2 regions of the Pseudomonas sp. 3B-A001-10F genome follow, and region 2 is predicted to be linked to the other one. Evidence: riboswitches for the same ligand, from Rfam matches in the RefSeq annotation. Region 2 holds a riboswitch; the other holds the start of a gene.

Region 1 (8,583 bases), on a different contig from region 2:
GCCAAAACGATGTGATAGCGATCCACTTCAAAGAAGCTGCGCAACGCCGAGCGTGTGTCGCTGCGCCCAAATCCGTCGGTGCCCAGGCAGATGCACGGCGCCTGTAAATACGGCACCACCAATTGTGCATAGGCACGCACGTAATCACTTGCCGCCACGACTGGCGCGTGACCGGGCAGACAATGCAGCAGGTGACTCTGGCACTCGACATCGCCGCCGAACACTTGCTGGCGCTGCACCTCGCGGGCATCCCGGGCGAGTTCGGAGAAGCTGGTCACACTCCACACTTCGCTGCTGACTTGCCACTCTTGATCCAGCATATGTGCGGCGGCAATCACCTCGCGCAGAATCGCTCCCGAACCCAGTAAACGAACCGCCGATACCCCCTCGCCATAGCGCGCATAGAGGCGCATGCCGCGAATTACGTCCGCGTGTTCGTCTGGTTCAAGTGAGGCCTGAACGTAGTTCTCGTTGGTTACCGTCAGGTAATAGAACTCATCCTCTTGCTGCTCCAGCATGCGCCGGGCGCCATGGTCGATGATCACCGCCGCCTCGCTGGCAAATGCCGGGTCGTAGGCGCGGCAGTTGGGCACAGTGGCTGCCATCAACTGACTGGAGCCGTCCTGATGCTGCAGTCCTTCGCCGGCCAGCGTTGTGCGCCCCGATGTGGCGCCGATCAAAAAGCCTCTGGCGCGCTGGTCGGCCGCTGCCCAGATCAGGTCGCCAATGCGCTGAAAACCGAACATCGAGTAGTAAATGTAGAACGGCAGCATCGGCTCGCCATTGACGCTGTAGGAGGTGGCCGCAGCGATCCAGGAAGAAATCGCACCGGCTTCGGTGATGCCTTCTTCGAGCAGTTGGCCGTCGGTCGATTCCTTGTAATAGAGCAGCGCGCCGGCATCTTCTGGCTCGTACAACTGGCCGACGGATGAATAAATCCCGATCTGCCGGAACAGATTCGCCATGCCGAATGTGCGCGCTTCATCGGCGACAATCGGCACAATGCGTGGCCCCAATTGTTTGTCCCGGATCAGATGGGTGAACAGTCGCACCACCGCCATGGTCGTCGAGTTTTCACGCTCATCGGCCTTCAGCGCAAAACGGCCATAGCTGTCGAGCGGTGGCAATGTTATTGGTGCTGACACACCGTTGCGCTTGGGCAAGTAACCGCCGAGCGCCCGTCGCTGCTGATGCAGGTATCGCAACTCGGGGCTGTCGTCAGCCGGTTTGTAGAAGCGCATTTCTGCCACGGCCTCATCATCCAGCGGCAAGGCGAAACGATCACGGAATGCCTTGAGCACCTCGATATCGAGTTTTTTCTGCTGGTGCGAGGTGTTGCGCGACTCGCCGATCTGGCCCATGCCGAAACCTTTCTTGGTTTTGGCGAGCACCACGGTCGGCCTGCCCTTGTGCTTGCGTGCGGCCTCGAACGCGGCATGCAACTTACGAAAGTCGTGACCGCCCCGGCGCAACGCGTCGATCTGCTCCGGGCTCATGTCTGCAACCAACGCCTGCAACTGCGGGTCCTGGTCGAAGAAATGGCTGCGGTTATACGCACCGTCATTGGCCCCCAGATTCTGGTACTCGCCATCCACCATCCCGGCGAAGTGGCGCAACAGTGCATGGCCGTCATCGCGGGCAAACAATGGGTCCCAGTCCGAACCCCACAGCACCTTGATCACATTCCAGCCGGCGCCGCTGAACAGTGACTCCAGTTCCTGAACGATTTGCCCGTTGCCGCGTACGGGGCCGTCGAGACGCTGCAGATTGCAGTTGATCACGAAGGTGACGTTGTCGAGATTCTCCCGCGCTGCCAGCGAAAGCGCCGCGATGGACTCCGGCTCGTCCATCTCGCCATCACCAAAGACGCCCCAGACATGCCGCCCCTCCGTCGAGGCAATTCCACGGTGCTGCAAATACCGCAGGAACCGCGCTTGGTAAATCGCATTGATCGGGCCAATACCCATTGAGCCCGTGGGAAACTGCCAGAAGTCGGGCATCAGCCAAGGATGCGGATAGGAACACAATCCGCCGCCCTTCACTTCTTGCCGGTAACGCTCCAGTTGCGACGCCTGCAAACGCCCTTCAAGAAAGGCCCGCGCGTACACCCCGGGGGCAGAGTGCGCCTGGAAGTAAACCAGATCACCGCGCCCGGCTTCGCTGTCCGCTCGGAAAAAGTGATTGAAGCCGACCTCGAAAATTTCCGCCGCCGAGGCGTAACTGGCGATATGACCACCCAATTCGCCATAGGCCTTGTTCGCCTTCGCTACCATGGCCAGGGCGTTCCAGCGAATGATCGAGGTAATGCGTTCCTCCATCACCAGATCCCCGGGATAAACCGGCTGCTGTTCGAGCGCGATGGTGTTCTGGTACAGCGAATACGCACTCGCCGTCGTTTGTACGCCGAGACGGCTGGCCTGCTCGGCCAGTCGCAGCAGCAAGAACCGCACGCGCGGTCTGCCGCCGACTTTCGCGACACCTGCCAGGGCTTCCAGCCACTCGTTGGTTTCAATGGCATCGATGTCTTCGTGAACCGGCGTTCCGTGGGTTGGCCGTTGCGCGGTATCTTTCATGGCTGCACACCCTGACAGGTTGAATGGAGGACTGGATCAGTTCGACACGTGCTCAAGAAATATCAGTTGCAGCGGCTCTTCCAACAGGTCATCCGCCGCGGTGGCAAAGCGCTTGAAGTAAGGCATGGCGAAATGCGCATCCAGTGCCGCCTGATCCTTGAAGGCCTCGCGCATGTAGAACGTGCCGCGCTGGTCGCGCAGTTCAAACAACACATAGTCGAGATTGCCCGGCTCTGCGCGTGTCGGCTCAACCAGCGCCAGCAAGCCTTCTTTCAAGGCCTGTTCCTGGCCTGACCTGGCCTTGAGCACGGCGATCGAGATCAATGTTTCTGTGGACTGGCTCATCTTCAATACTCCTGGGACCGGCTGCATTCAGAGAAAGGTAAACAGCGACTGGGATGGCAAGCGGGACTTGGGCAGGCCTGCGTTGAAGTCTTCGCTGCTGTGATAGCCCAGGCTCACCACGACCAGACTGGTGAAGCCCTGTTCACGCAGGCCCAGTTCACTGTCGAGGACTTTGCTGTCGAAACCTTCCATCGGCGTCGCGTCGATACCCAGCGAGGCGGCACCCAGCAGCAATGTGCCCAGCGCGAGGTAGGTCTGCTTTTCCATCCAGTGCTGCAGATCTTTCTGATCGAAGCGATGCAGATCGACAAAACCGCGCCGCCCACGCTCCTGCCCTGCTCGCGCCTCGGCATTGTGAAAACGCCCGTCCATGGCTTCCTGAGCCAGCAACGCCTGCAGGTATTCCTCCGGCAGATGCGTGCGAGTGCAAAAGACGATGACGTGCGACGCGTTGAGTATTTTCGGCTGGTTGAAGCTGAACGGCCCCTGAGTACTGTGGGCGATTCGCGCACGGCTCTGATCACTCTCGGCAACCACGAAATGCCAAGGCTGAGAGTTGACCGACGAGGGGCTGTTGCGCAGTTGTTCCAGCAGCAACTCCAGTGTGTGCCTGGGAATCTTGCGGTCGGCATCGAAAACTTTTGTAGTGAAACGGCGCTTGGCCAGAGAAACGAGATCCATGATTGAACTCCTGATCTGAAAAGTGAAAACGTAGAACTCAATGCCGCTTGGAAATCAGCGCGTCGGCGCCGGCGCTGCGTCGATCTTCAGACGCATCAGGCTGTAAGGTTTTTGCCGCTGATCCTGCCCGGAACGGAATGCCGCCTGGCGGTGCAACTGGTTGGCGATGAAATACAGATAGCCGTCGGGGCCAATGGACAATGTGTCTGGCCAGAGCAGACGCGGGTCGTGTACCAGCGTTTGCCATTGGCCGTCCGGCAGACGCTTGCGGATCGAGTTGTGCTCGTAATCGCCGGCATAGACGGCGCCGGCGGCGTCAGCCTCCAGACCATCGGACGCGCCCTTCTCCCCCAGGTCCTGCACGGCGGCCGTCAGTTGCTGTTCACTGAAGTTGGCATCACGCAGCAACGCGGTGGACACCGAATACAGGTGCCGACTCGACAGCGGTGTGAAATACAGTGTCTTGCCGTCCGCCGACAGCGCGATGCCGTCCGAGGCCACGCCCAGCGGTTTGCGCTTGCCGTCCGGACCTTCAACGGTGAGTGGCAGGCCTTCAACCACCGGGACAAAGGTCGGGTCAACCGAGGTCGCCGGCACACCGCTCAAGCGGCGCATGGCACTGCCGCTGGCGATGTCCATGACGATGATCGCGCCCGGTCCGCGCAGGGACGAGTCAGTCAGATAGACCGTTCCCTCCGGGCCTGTGCGAAAGTCGAAACGCATGTCGTTGACGTAGGTGCTCGGCAACATGACGTTGTCCGGGAACACCAGGCGCTTGACGATCTTGTTGCTGACCAGATCCACCGCGATCAGCTTCGCGCCTTTGGGTTTTGGGTCTGCGAAACCCGGCGCGGCGGTATCGAGCAACCAGACACGGCCCCGCCCGTCGGCCACCACGCTCTGTACGCTGATCAGACCATCACTGGGATCGTTGAGGTTTTCCTGGTTGATCGCCGCGTTCGGGTAAGCCACGACTTTGCCGTCGCGGATCTCGCCCACGGTGAACGGCACGTTGTCGCCCCAACGCGGGAAGTTGACGAAGATGCGCCCGGTCTCGGTGACGGTCACACCGGTGGGCATCGCGTCGTAGAACGCATGGACCTGTTCGAGCTTGCCGAAGGATCGGTCGGCGGGGGCATTGGCCGGCAACGGCACGGCGCTGATTGCATGGGCGAGCGGCGCTGCCATGACCATGGCCAATGCAGCAGAAAGCTTTTTCATACGCATGAGCTGCTCCTGACCGGCCCGCGTGCAGGCCCGTCTGAATGAGTGAAATCAGAAACCTTCGAGTACCAGTTTGCCTCGGGCCTTGCCGCTCTCGACCAAGGCATGGGCACGGCGCATGTTTGCCGCGTTGATCGCGCCAAAATGTTCACCGACAGTCGTTTTCAAAATGCCTTGGTCAATCAGATCGCTGACGCGATTGAGCAGGTGATGCTGCTCAATCATGTCCGGGGTTTCGTACAGCGAACGGGTGAACATCAGCTCCCAGTGCAGCGACAGCGACTTGCGCTTGAGCGGCATCACGTCGAGGCTTTCAGGATCGTCGATCACGCCCAGACGCCCTTGTGGTTGGAGCACTTCGATCAGCTGCGCAAAATGCTCCTCGGTATGGGTCAGGCTGGCGACATGGCTGACCTCGTCGATACCCAGTGCCTGCAACTGTGCGAGCAGCGGCTGACTGTGATCGATGACGTGATGCGCGCCCAATTGCCGGACCCAGTCAGCCGTTTCCTGCCGCGAGGCGGTGCCGATGACGGTCAGCCGCGTCAACTGTCGGGCCAATTGCACCAGCATCGAACCGACGCCGCCCGCTGCCCCCGTGATCAACAGGCACTTGCCCTGCCCTGAACCTTCGGTGACACCAAGACGGTCAAACAACAGCTCCCAGGCGGTGATCGAGGTCAACGGCAATGCCGCGGCATCCGCAGCACTTAAAGAACGCGGTTTGTGCCCGACGATTCGCTCGTCCACCAGGTGAAATTCGCTGTAACTGCCGGTGCGGGCAAGGGAGCCTGCGTAGAACACTTCGTCGCCAGGCTGAAACAGCGTCACTTCAGCCCCGACCTCGCGGACAATACCGGCGGCATCCCAGCCGAGGATTTTCGGTTCTTTGGTGAAAGTGCCGGCGCGTACTTTGGTATCGACCGGATTGACCGACACCGCACGAACTTCTACGAGCAAATCCCGGGGGCCGGGAGTTGGCACCGGAAGGTCGATGTCCTGCAACGATTGCGGATCTTCAATGGGCAAAGCGTGTTGGGTGAAGGTGATGGCTTTCATGGAAACTCGCTGTCTGAAGAGCTGATGTGCTCGCTTGGCGCCATCTTCGACTTCCCAAGCACAAAGAAAAACCAGCAGAATGCGCCAACACTTTCACTGCAGGAGTGAAAATGATCCGCATCGATGATCTTGGTTTGTTCACCCGCAGCGCCGCGCTGGGCAGCTTCACAGCTGCCGCCCATGAGGCGGATTTATTGCCCGGTCAGGTTGCCGCGGCGATCAAGCGTCTGGAGCGTGAGCTGGACGTGCGCCTGTTTGCGCGCACCACCCGCAGCCTGCGATTAACCGCCGAGGGCGAGCAATACTTGCCCACTGCCCACTCGGTGCTGGAGGCGCTCAAGCAAGGCAAGGAAAACCTGCGCGGTGAAAACGCCACGTTGCGCGGCGTGTTGCAAGTGACGGCGCCGTCCGATCTGGGGCGCAACATTTTGCTGCCGTGGCTCACACTGTTTCGCCGCCAGCACCCGGAACTGACCTTGCGCTTTTCCCTGTCGGACCAGATGGCCGACTTGTTTCGTGACCCGGTAGACGTGGCGATTCGATACGGCTCGAATGAAGATGCCAACTACGTGGCGCTGCCGCTGGCACCGTGGAACCGGCGGGTGCTGGTCGCCGCACCGGAATACGTGGAGCGCCACGGATACCCGCAAACGCCGGATGATCTGCACAACCACGCTTGCCTGCTCTACCAGCAAGGCGGCCGGATCTACGACAAGTGGAGTTTGGGCAGTGAAACGATCCAGGTCTCGGGACCGATGTTCAGCGACGACGCCGACATCGTGCGCCGCTGGGCGTTGAGCGGCGAAGGCATCGCCAACAAATCCTGGCTGGACGTCAGTGCAGACGTGATCGCAGGGCGACTGGTCGTGCTACTGAAGGATTTTCCCGGCAATGCCTCACCGTTGAGTCTGGTGTGCCCGCATCGCAAGCAGATCACCCCGGCGGTGTCTCAGCTTTATGCGTGGTTGAGTGGCCAATTTGTCGCTCTGGAACGTATCCAATAGCTCCCCTGGTGGTTGCCGCATTGACGAGACGCTCCTCGAATGTTCAGATGCCGGCCAGTTTCAGGTGTCCCATGCCGCCGTGCATGGGGTGAAACGGGAAACCGGTACGTTCTTTTCGAACAAGTCCGGTGCTGCCCCCGCAACGGTATGCGCGTGATGTTTTCAATACACCACTGTGGCCAGACGGCCATGGGAAGGTGAAAACCTCGATACGCGCGAGCCCGGAGACCGGCCTGGAATTTCGTTTGGCAAAATCCTGCGGTGGGCGGGCATGGGCCGGTATTGGCTGTGCGCGATGCCTTCTCTTGCATGCTCTTCTGCGAAGATCCTTTTCGAGAAGACAATGATTCGACCTTTCAACACTTCTGCTCCAACCCTGTTCCTTGGCTGCCTGTTCAGCCCGCTGCTACTGGCCGACGACGCGCCGCTGGAACTCAATCAACAAATCGTTACTGCACCGTCAGTGGAATCCACCACCGTCGCCGAGATGGCCAGATTCGGCAGCAAGGTCGAAATCGTCAGCCGCGAGCAGATCGAACGCGCCGGCCCCAGCGCCGATGTCAGCCGGGTGATGCAGATGTTCATTCCAGGCTTGTATGTGGCGCCGAAAAACGGCCCTTTCGACTACGGCACGTATTCGCTGCTCGGCGGGCGCAACGACGACACGCTGATCCTGCTCGACGGCGTGCGCCTGAACAATCGCCTGTACGGCGGCCTCTATCTGGACACTCTGCCGGCCAACGCCATCGAACGCATCGAAGTGCTCAAGGGTGGGCAGAGCCTGTTGTTCGGCACCCAGGCCGTGTCCGGTGTGATCAACATCGTCACCCGCAGCCCGCAATCGCGCAAAGCCGCCGGCGAAGTGAATCTAGGCGTCGACAGCTTTGGCGGCACCACCGAAGACGCCCGCGTCGAGAATATCTTCACTAACGGTTTCGGCGACCTCGGTTTGTTGGCGTACGTCAGTCACAACGTCTCCGACGGTTACCAGCCCTATCGCAACCGCGACATGAAAAACGATTCCGGCAAGGATCGCGCCTACGAAGTCACCACGTTCGGCGGCAAGGCGATTCAGTCATTCGGCGATGATTCGCGGCTGGAGCTGTTTTACCAATACGCCGACGCCAACCTCGATTTCGCCCGCCCGGTCGACAACCACAAGACCACTAACGACCGCGTGCAGCAGATCGCCACGGCGACGTTCGAACAGGACATCAACGAGCGTCTGAGCTACTTCGTCAAAGGCCATATCAACGACTGGGACACCCGCTACACGCGTGTCAACAACGTCGCCGGCGGCGGCACCAAGGTCATCAACCACAATGACTATTGGGGCTTCACCGATTGGGGTGTGCAGGCCGAAGGCAAGGCTGAATTGCCCGGCGATCATGTACTGGTGTTCGGCACCGACAACCAGTGGTTCAAGGGCCAGGATGATGTGTTGATCATCGATAACGACAAGGCCGAAGCCCACGCTTTCTACACGCAACTGCGCCCGCAGATCGACGCCCTGCCCGACTGGCACCCGAGCATCGGTGTGCGTCACGAAGCCATGAGCGGTGGCGATGGTGCCACCGTCGGCATGCTCACTTCGCTGTATGACCTCAATGACAATTGGTCGGTGCGCGGCCAGTACGGCAGCGCCTACAAACTGCCAAACGCCGAGCAATTGTTCGTCAATGAACCGGGCGACGAGA
Region 2 (8,583 bases):
TGGTAAATCGCCGTGCGCGGCAGCGCCTGCGGTTCTTCCCAGACGTAATCGCGAGCCAGCCAACGGTTGGCGAGGCAGCGGAAAAAGTCCAGCGCATTGCCCAGTCCGCCCTGGCGCAGGAATTGCCAGAGGCGATCACGATCCACAGCGTTGACGGTGCTCAGGTCGCTGAGTTCCGGGTCAGGACGGTCATCGCCCGGCACCAGAATCACCTGCACACCGCGCTCGGACAGTTCGATCAGACGCTCGACGCCGTAGCGCCAATAGGCGATGCCGCCGTGCAGCGAGATCAGAATCACCTTGGCGTGGCGCAGCACTTCATCGACGTACAAATCGACCGAAGCGTGATTCTGCACCTGCATCGGGTTGGCCAGACGCAGGCTCGGGTAATCTTCCGGCAACTGCTGCGCGGCTTCGGCGAGCAGCGCCAGACTGGAGTCGCCGCTGCACAGGATCACCAGCTCGGCGGGGGTTTGGCCAAGGTCGGCAATATTGTCATCCGAGACGAAACCGCCGGGCTGAGTCCTGAGCAGGTGCATGGCTTAAACGCTGAGCGCAGCGCGCAGTTGCGCTTCGAGTTGCGCGGCGTCGAGTTCCTGACCGATCAACACCAGACGCGTGACGCGCGCTTCATCAGCGCCCCACTGACGGTCGAAATGCTTGTCAAAACGCGTACCCACACCCTGGATCAGCAGACGCATTGGCTTGTTCGGGATGGCGGCGAAACCTTTGACGCGCAGGATGCCGTGCTTGACCACCAGTTGCGTCAGGGCGTCGAGCAGCAGGCTTTCGTCGGCTTGTGGCAGTTCGATGGAGATCGAATCGAAGGCGTCGTGATCGTGGTCATCGTGGTCGTCATCGCCTTCACCGTGGTGGTGATCATGATGGCTGTGGCGGCTGTCGATGTGCTCCTCGGAACCGGCGCCGAGGCCGATCAGCACGTCCAGCGGCAGACGGCCGTTGCTGGCTTCGATGATTTTCACCGCTGGCGGCAGTTCTTCGGCGACTTCGGCGCGGACACGAGCGAGATCTTCCGCGCTGGTCTGGTCGGCCTTGTTGAGGATCACCAGGTCGGCGCTGGCCAGTTGATCGGCGAACAGTTCGTGCAGTGGCGATTCGTGGTCGAGGTTCGGATCGAGTTTGCGCTGGGCATCAACCTGATCCGGGAACGCGGCGAAAGTGCCAGCGGCGACGGCCGGGCTGTCGACCACGGTGATCACCGCATCAACGGTGCAGGCGCTGCGGATTTCCGGCCACTGGAAGGCTTGTACCAGCGGTTTTGGCAGGGCCAGGCCCGAAGTTTCGATAAGGATATGGTCGAGATCGCCGCGACGGGCAACCAGTTCGCGCATCACCGGGAAGAACTCTTCCTGAACGGTGCAGCACAGGCAGCCGTTGGCCAGCTCGTAAACGCGGCCGGTGGCTTCCTCTTCGGTGCAACCGATGGTGCATTGCTTGAGGATTTCACCGTCAATGCCCAACTCGCCAAACTCGTTGACGATCACCGCGATACGACGGCCCTGCGCGTTATCAAGCATGTGCCGCAGCAGCGTGGTCTTGCCCGAGCCGAGGAAGCCGGTGACGATGGTGACGGGGAGTTTGGCCAGTGTTTTCATCGGTATGCCCTTTGGCAAGCGGCGGGCATACGGGACGAGAACCGGCAACGCGCGCGCGTGCCTGGAGAGTTCGCCACCGGATCACCCCGCCCGGTTGTAGTGAGAATCTGTGACGAGGCAGGTCTCCTGGCTGACGGCGTTCAGGCGCTGGGCCTGGCGTTGGCTGCGCCTTCCCGCGGGCTCATCGATTGAGCTGGCAGTGGCGTGGCAGCGAACATCACCGTTCACAGTTGCGGGGGCAGCCGCGGCATTGACCGCGTTCCCTTCTTAGCTCCGGCACACGCCGGAGAACCTCGATTGCGCAAGGCTACGCATGCACGGCAGGCGGGTCAACGCCTGGATCATTGTGGTTATAAGGACAGCAACTTTTTCATCTAATGATCGCGAACACTTCTCACTTAAGAAGTAGTTGTAAGTTATGTCTTACATGCCCTATCCGTTAAATTAAAAAACCACCACCGGGTTAAACCCTGAAATAGAGCGGCTGCGCGCATTCGATTACATATCTTTACAAAAACCAAATTGATAAATCAATACAAGATATGAACGATGAGTTCGCACAAGGACTATGAGTCTCTCAAGAAAGGATTTCTTGCATGGCTGATTATTATCAGTATTTGATCCTGCCTGTTTCTTTCCTGCACCCATGGGTATCCACAACATGAGTGCCGGTAACGCGTTACGGCTTTCAAGTGATGCCGGACTAAAGGAACTTTCCGAACTACTGCGCAATTGCCACTATGCGCACAGTGCCCACTATCCAGCATTGGATGTTGCGCTGCTGGGACGCGAAGCATGCCGGGCATTCAATGCGACCTGGGAGCATTTGCATACCGATGCGTATCTCAGCGCAGAGAACGGTCTTCGCGAACGACGCATCTGCAAGTTCCAGTATCGCCAACGGGAACGCCAGTGGACGGCGCTGCAAGACTGCCACTTTTTTCAAGCCGAGACCGACAACCCGCTGTTGGGCGGGGTGCAGCGCACCTACACCCGCTGCGAGGCGACGTTCATTGACTCCCCGATTCTGCAGACACTGCTGGCCGCCGACCTGGCACTGCTGGACATGGCGCTGGGCCCGCGCGACTGGCTCGTGACCTGCCATCAGTTCCGTATCCTCTGCGATCAAGGCAATGCTGGCCAGGCCACCCCTGAGGGCAGACATCGCGACGGGCACGATTTTGTCTTTCAACACCTGATTCAACGTCAGCATGTCATCGGTGGCGAAAGCCGGATATTTGATGAAGAAGGTGGCCAAGTATTCAGTGCAACGTTGACTGACTATCTGGAAACCGTCGTATTGAATGACCGAATACTTCTGCATGAAGTTTCCCCACTGCAAACATCGAGCATTAATTCGGATCGCGGCAGTCGCGATATGTTGATTATCGACTTCGACCTGGCGGACTACTAATGAATCATTCGACTCATGCACTTTCAGTCAGTACCCCACTCGCGCATAACTTCATCATTGAACAGTTTCAACAGGCGTGCGCACGAAGAACTTCCACACTATCGCTGACCGCCAATGAAAACATATTGTCCGAGACTGCACGCACGCTAGGACAGAATCGCCATTACGAGCGTTACTTGTTCAATGCACAGGCCATTGACGGTCAATGCTATGCCGCCGAATTCAATGGCATGCAGGTCGAACACTTCCCCGAAGTCGAAACATTAAAGGCTTTGGCGACCCAAGCCGTGCAGGCGATGTTCAACGCGCCGTTCGTCGAATACCGTGTGCTCTCCGGCGTGCACTGCACGCTGAGCGTGCTGGCCGCCCTGACCGAGCCGGGCGACTGCGTATTATCACTGGCGCCTGAAAGCGGCGGGCATTTCGCAACCGGGCCTCTGGTGCAGAAGATGGGCCGGCACAGCGTCTTTTTGAAACTGACGGCTGACGGACAAATTGATCTCGGGGACGTTGATCGGCAACTCCAGGCGTGCGGTGTACAACCGGCAGCCGTACTGCTCGACCATGGTCTGACCACACGGGTAATCGCCCTTAAACCACTGCGCGCGCTGCTGAACCGCCGGGGCTTTGAGCGGACACTGATCATCTACGATGCGTCGCACACTCTGGGCCTCATCGCCGGGAAGGCCTTTCCCAATCCGCTTGACGAGGGGGCGGATATTCTTCAAGGCAACACCCACAAATCCCTGGCAGGTCCGCACCGGGCACTGATCGTCTGCCGGCGTGCCGATCTGGCCCAGCGGATCGAGCAAACGCTCAGCGGTGCGCTGGTGTCCTCGCCCAATCTGCCCGGTCTGCTGCAACTGTTCGTCAGCCTGCTGGAAACCCAGCGCTACGGCCAGGCCTACGCCCAACGCATGTGCGCCAATACTCGCCAGTTGCACGACGCACTCGCCGACCTGCCGGGCTGGACGCTGCACCCCTCCGACACGCACCTGCTGTTGCTCGAAGGCGAACGGGCCCGGCAAGCGGCGCAGCAGCTCAATGAACTGGGGATCCGGATCAACAATAAACAGATCAATGGCCGCGACTGCCTGCGCTTCGGCCTGCAGGAAGTCACTCGTCTGGGCATCAGCAGCGAAGACCTGGATGCCATGGCGCACATCATTCGCAATGTCTTGAGCGGTGGCGCCTACGGCGTGGACCGGATTCGTCTGGCTCACATTTGCCAGCGCCTGAACCGGGTCCACTACAGCTTCGATCAGGAGGTTGACTAATGAGTGCTGCGGCCTGCCTGATCATCGGCAATATTCGTGACGGAGAATACGAGGGCCTGATTGCCGAGGGCATCACCCCTTTGCTGATTGCCGATAGTCGCAAAACCAGCAAGATCGCCGATGCGAAACAGATCTCGCCGGTGGCGCTGTACGACTTTTCCAAAGGGCTGACCGCGGATCTGATCCAGCTGACGCAGCAGTTGCTGGACGAGCATGGCTTCACCAGTGTCCTGAATTTCCGTGAAGGCTATGTCGCGATCACGGGGCGGCTGTGTGCGGCGCTGCCGGCGCTGGCCCACTTGCACCGTAACGTGGAAAACACGCTGGACAAGGTGCTGCAACGCCAATACTTCCAACAGTCGCGCAACCTGGATCTGCACGTGGTCTCTCGCCAGGTTCGTATCGACGACCTGCTGGCGCGCCCGGGCGAGCTGCCCTACCCGTTCATCCTGAAGCCAGCGAACCTTTACAGCAGCCTGTTCGTACGCTGCATCGACGATCAGCAGGATCTGCTCGACTACGCCCGTCATGAATGGCCGGCGCTGCAGCGCTATGTGGCGGGCAAAAGCCGCGAAACCGATCAACTGCTGCTGGAGGAATTTCTCCAGGGCTCCAACCATTCCATCGATTGCACGATTGCCGCCGATGGCACGATCAGCAGTTTTCCGATCGTCGATGTGATTGCCGGCGTCGATATCGATCGCGGCGACTTTCACCATTTCGCCCGCTACACGCCGTCGCTGCTGGAGCCCGACGCAGCGCTGAAGGAGCGTTGCCATCGCCTGGCCCATGACGCCGTGAAAGCGTTAGCGCTCAAAGGCACGTTTGCCCATGTCGAGTTCATTCTCACCCCCCGCGGGCCAAGAGTTCTCGAAGTCGGCGCACGCCCCGGCGGCAGCCGGATTCATGTGATTCGTCAAGCCTGGGGGCTGGCGCTGGATGTCTGCTACCACCGCGCGCTGTCCGCCGAGCCTCTGCCCAGCGCCAGCGAAGCGCCGGATGCGTTCGGCATCGCCACCCCTTTTGCCCGCACAGACCGGCTCTATGACGGACTGCACGGCGCCGACCGGATCTGCCGCTTGCCAGGTTTCCAGCGTTGGTACGCCTACGTCACTCCGGGCGAAGCCATCGGGCCGGTCAGCAACGGCTTTCAGAACTACCTGTACATCGAGTTCAGGCAACCCGACACCGCCCGCCTGCGACAATCCTTGCTCGCCGTCAGCGACATTGATGTCTATGGCGAGCAGCCCACGGCGGCGAACACCAAACACATTCTGCTCATCGGCGGGCGTGATTCGGGACTGGATTGGGATACTGCGCGGCAGTTTCGATTTACTCTCGTCCAGCAACCCGGCGAGTTATCTGACTATCAGCGCGAGCGCGCAACGCTAGTGCTGACACCTGACATCGCCGATCTGCCGGCCTACAGCACGATGGTAGAACGGCTGCACCGGCAATCACCATTCGATGCCGTGGTTTCGTTTTCGGAACTGGGCCTGCTGCCCGCGTCACGCTTGGGCGAACGTCTGGGCATCGTCCACAACAACCTGCGCAGTGTGGAAGTCAGTCGCGACAAACTGCTGTTTCGCCAATTGCTCAAAGGCAGTCGCTACGAGTTGCCCACTGCCGCTATCAACCATGGTGCCGAGGCTCGCGCTTTCGTGCTGCGCCATGGCCCGGCCATCGTCAAACCCGTCAACGGTTCGGGCAGTCAGGGCGTCTATGCCATAGACAGGCCCGAGGATGTCGAACACCTCTCGCTGGAGGGAAACAATCTGATCGAGGCCTTCGCCAGCGGCGACGAATACAGCGTTGAATCCCTCAGCCTGGATGGCCAGCACCGGATTCTCGGCATCACGCGCAAATACACCAGCGGTGCCCCCGGTTATGTCGAAACCGGGCATGACTTTCCTGCCGGGCTCGACGAGAAAACCGCCGCGCAGATCGAAGAAGCGGTGCTGTGGCTGCTCGGGCGAATGGGCAACCGCTGGGGCCCGGCCCACACGGAAATCAAGCTGGACGGTTCACGCCTGCAATTCATCGAAACCCAGACCCGCTTCGGCGGTGACCAGATCTGGGAGATGGTCTGGAAAACCACAGGGGTGCATTTGGCAGCCAGCACCATCGCCGCGATGACCGGCACGTCACTGCCGACGCCCGAGAAAACCTACGCCAAAATGGCGATCCGCTACATCGAGGCGGCCCCGACCGCCGATCCGCAACAGCTCCAGGCACGCCTGCTGCAACACCCGTTTGCATTACGCGTGAACCTCAACCCCGACAAGTTCGGCCAGAGCATCAGCCGTTCCGCAGACCGCCACGGCTACACGCTGCTGGGCTGCAGCGACGCCGACGATCCGGCGGACTTCAACGCCGCGATCACCCACCCAGAGTTCACTACGCAAGGACCAGCGCAATGACCCGTAAAGACCCGCTATATCATATCGAAGGCCCGATCAGCGCTCACTTCCCGATGATCTCCTTTTCCACCAATGTCTACGACAACCCTGCGGACATCCTGGGTTCGATCACCGATCTGGCCAGACATTTCCAAGCGGTCGAGTTCGAGATCGGCGAAGACGCCGAAAAAACCTTCTGGTCGCTGAGCGCCGAAGACCGCTCTGAGCTTGCCGGGAAAATCCGCAGCTTCGCCGAACACAATGGCATCACGCTGACCGTCCACGCCGGATGGTGGGGTCGCCAGTACAACCTGTGCTCCCCGGATTTGACCGAACGTGCCCAAGCGGTGGACTGCCTGAGTGCCGCCGTGGAGTTTTCCCACGAGGCCGGCGCCACCAGCGTCACTTTTCATCCCGGCTACAAAGATCAACTGGAAAACGGCGAACTGCTGGACAACCTGATAGTAGCGATCAACCAGGTGACCAAGCGCTGCAACACCGATGGCATCGCCCTGTGCCTGGAGAACATGGGCGGTCAGCGGCCGAAATTCCCGGTCTTCACCGTCGAGGAACACCTGCGCTTTCACAAGGAGACCGGGTGCTTCGTGACCATCGACGTGACGCATCTGTGCTCACTGCTGCCGTATGGTGAAAGCCTGTTCAAAGCCATTGCCGATCTGGCGCCGGTTACCCGGCATCTGCACATTGCCGACCTCAACAACACCCACCATCAACATCTGCCGATTGGCGAAGGCAACTTGCGCCTGAGCGATGTGCTCAATCGCTTCGCGGTCAACGGCTATCGGGGTGTGGCCGTGGTGGAAGAGTTCATTCCGCGCTTCTCCACCGAGTACTACCTGGAAAAAGCCCTGGCCTACAAGAACGGCGTAGAGCAATTGCTGGCCGGCTCGCGGCACAGCACTCATGCTGGTTGAGTCGAACCTGGCAAAACCGGCGTCGCGCAGCGAGATCGCGACCGGTATCCGCGATGCGCTACCGTTCGTCTTCTCGCTGCTGCTGACCTTCACCCTGATCGGCATGCTCGGGCGCCGCCATGGTCTGGATCTTCCGGCCATGGTGGTTTTCAGCGGTACGGTAATGGCCTCGCCGTTGCAACTGACGCTGCTGGAAACCCCCGCGCACCTGCTTAACGCCTTTGGCGTGCTGGTCTCGGCGCTGAGTATCAACTTGCGTTTTCTGGTCTTCACACTGAGCCTGAAATCCAGCCTCCAGGGCCCGGTCAAAGCGTTCGTCCCCGCCCTGGCGGTGATGGCAAATGCGGCTTTCACGTTGATGTCGATCCGCAAGGATCAGCAACCGATCAGCCGCCCGTATGCCAACACCGTGTGCTTTCTGCTGTACGCCGCCGCCCTGCTTGGCACCGTGGTCGGGTACTGTTTCGCCAGCGTGGCCGACAACGCAGTGATGGATCACGTCAGTGTAGTAATCGCGATTTTCATCAGCGCTTCGCTTGGCAAGATGGCCCGCGACCGTCACAGCTTCCATGCGCAATGGATTGCCGGCCTGGCCACCGCCGCGAGCTTGCTGTGGCTGGGCGAGGTCAGCTTGCTGCTGGTGCTCGCCATCACCGTTCTGACGAGCTATGTCCATGATTGAACCTGGTACTTTCTGGCTGTACGTACTGATTTGCGCGCTGGTTTCGATCGTCTGCCGCTTGCTGCCGCTGGCCGTCGATGTCGAACGGCTTTCGGTAACTGCCCGCGCTTTCATCGATCGTCTGGGAAAATACACATCGGTGGCGATGCTCGTCAGCCTGCTGGCGGTCTCACTCTATCCTTTGGCCAGCCAGCACCTGGCGGCCATGCCATGGATCCTCCCGGTGGCGTTGGCGTGGCTGCTGAGCCTGACGCGAATCA

The links. A riboswitch is a leader RNA that binds a small molecule or an ion and turns the genes downstream of it on or off. The one in region 2 is predicted to bind cobalamin.
Region 1: it holds a riboswitch for cobalamin, as region 2 does, so the genes downstream of both, AC0ZWN_RS01080 (TonB-dependent receptor plug domain-containing protein) here and cobW (cobalamin biosynthesis protein CobW) in region 2, are expected to answer to the same signal.

What each region holds. Positions count from the first base shown of each region.
Region 1 is NZ_JBQYFW010000001.1:200,379-208,961, forward strand. It holds gene mdeB (alpha-ketoglutarate dehydrogenase) at 1-2,573, opposite strand, end outside; gene AC0ZWN_RS01055 (putative quinol monooxygenase) at 2,610-2,918, opposite strand; gene nfsB (oxygen-insensitive NAD(P)H nitroreductase) at 2,946-3,599, opposite strand; gene AC0ZWN_RS01065 (L-dopachrome tautomerase-related protein) at 3,654-4,826, opposite strand; gene AC0ZWN_RS01070 (zinc-binding alcohol dehydrogenase family protein) at 4,875-5,882, opposite strand; gene AC0ZWN_RS01075 (LysR family transcriptional regulator) at 5,993-6,886, shown strand; cobalamin riboswitch at 6,932-7,137, shown strand; gene AC0ZWN_RS01080 (TonB-dependent receptor plug domain-containing protein) at 7,230-8,583, shown strand, end outside.
Region 2 is NZ_JBQYFW010000005.1:219,087-227,669, forward strand. It holds gene cobN (cobaltochelatase subunit CobN) at 1-539, opposite strand, end outside; gene cobW (cobalamin biosynthesis protein CobW) at 543-1,616, opposite strand; cobalamin riboswitch at 1,716-1,927, opposite strand; gene AC0ZWN_RS07810 (2OG-Fe dioxygenase family protein) at 2,278-3,030, shown strand; gene AC0ZWN_RS07815 (hypothetical protein) at 3,030-4,307, shown strand; gene AC0ZWN_RS07820 (ATP-grasp domain-containing protein) at 4,307-6,727, shown strand; gene AC0ZWN_RS07825 (sugar phosphate isomerase/epimerase family protein) at 6,724-7,641, shown strand; gene AC0ZWN_RS07830 (AzlC family ABC transporter permease) at 7,631-8,323, shown strand; gene AC0ZWN_RS07835 (hypothetical protein) at 8,316-8,583, shown strand, end outside.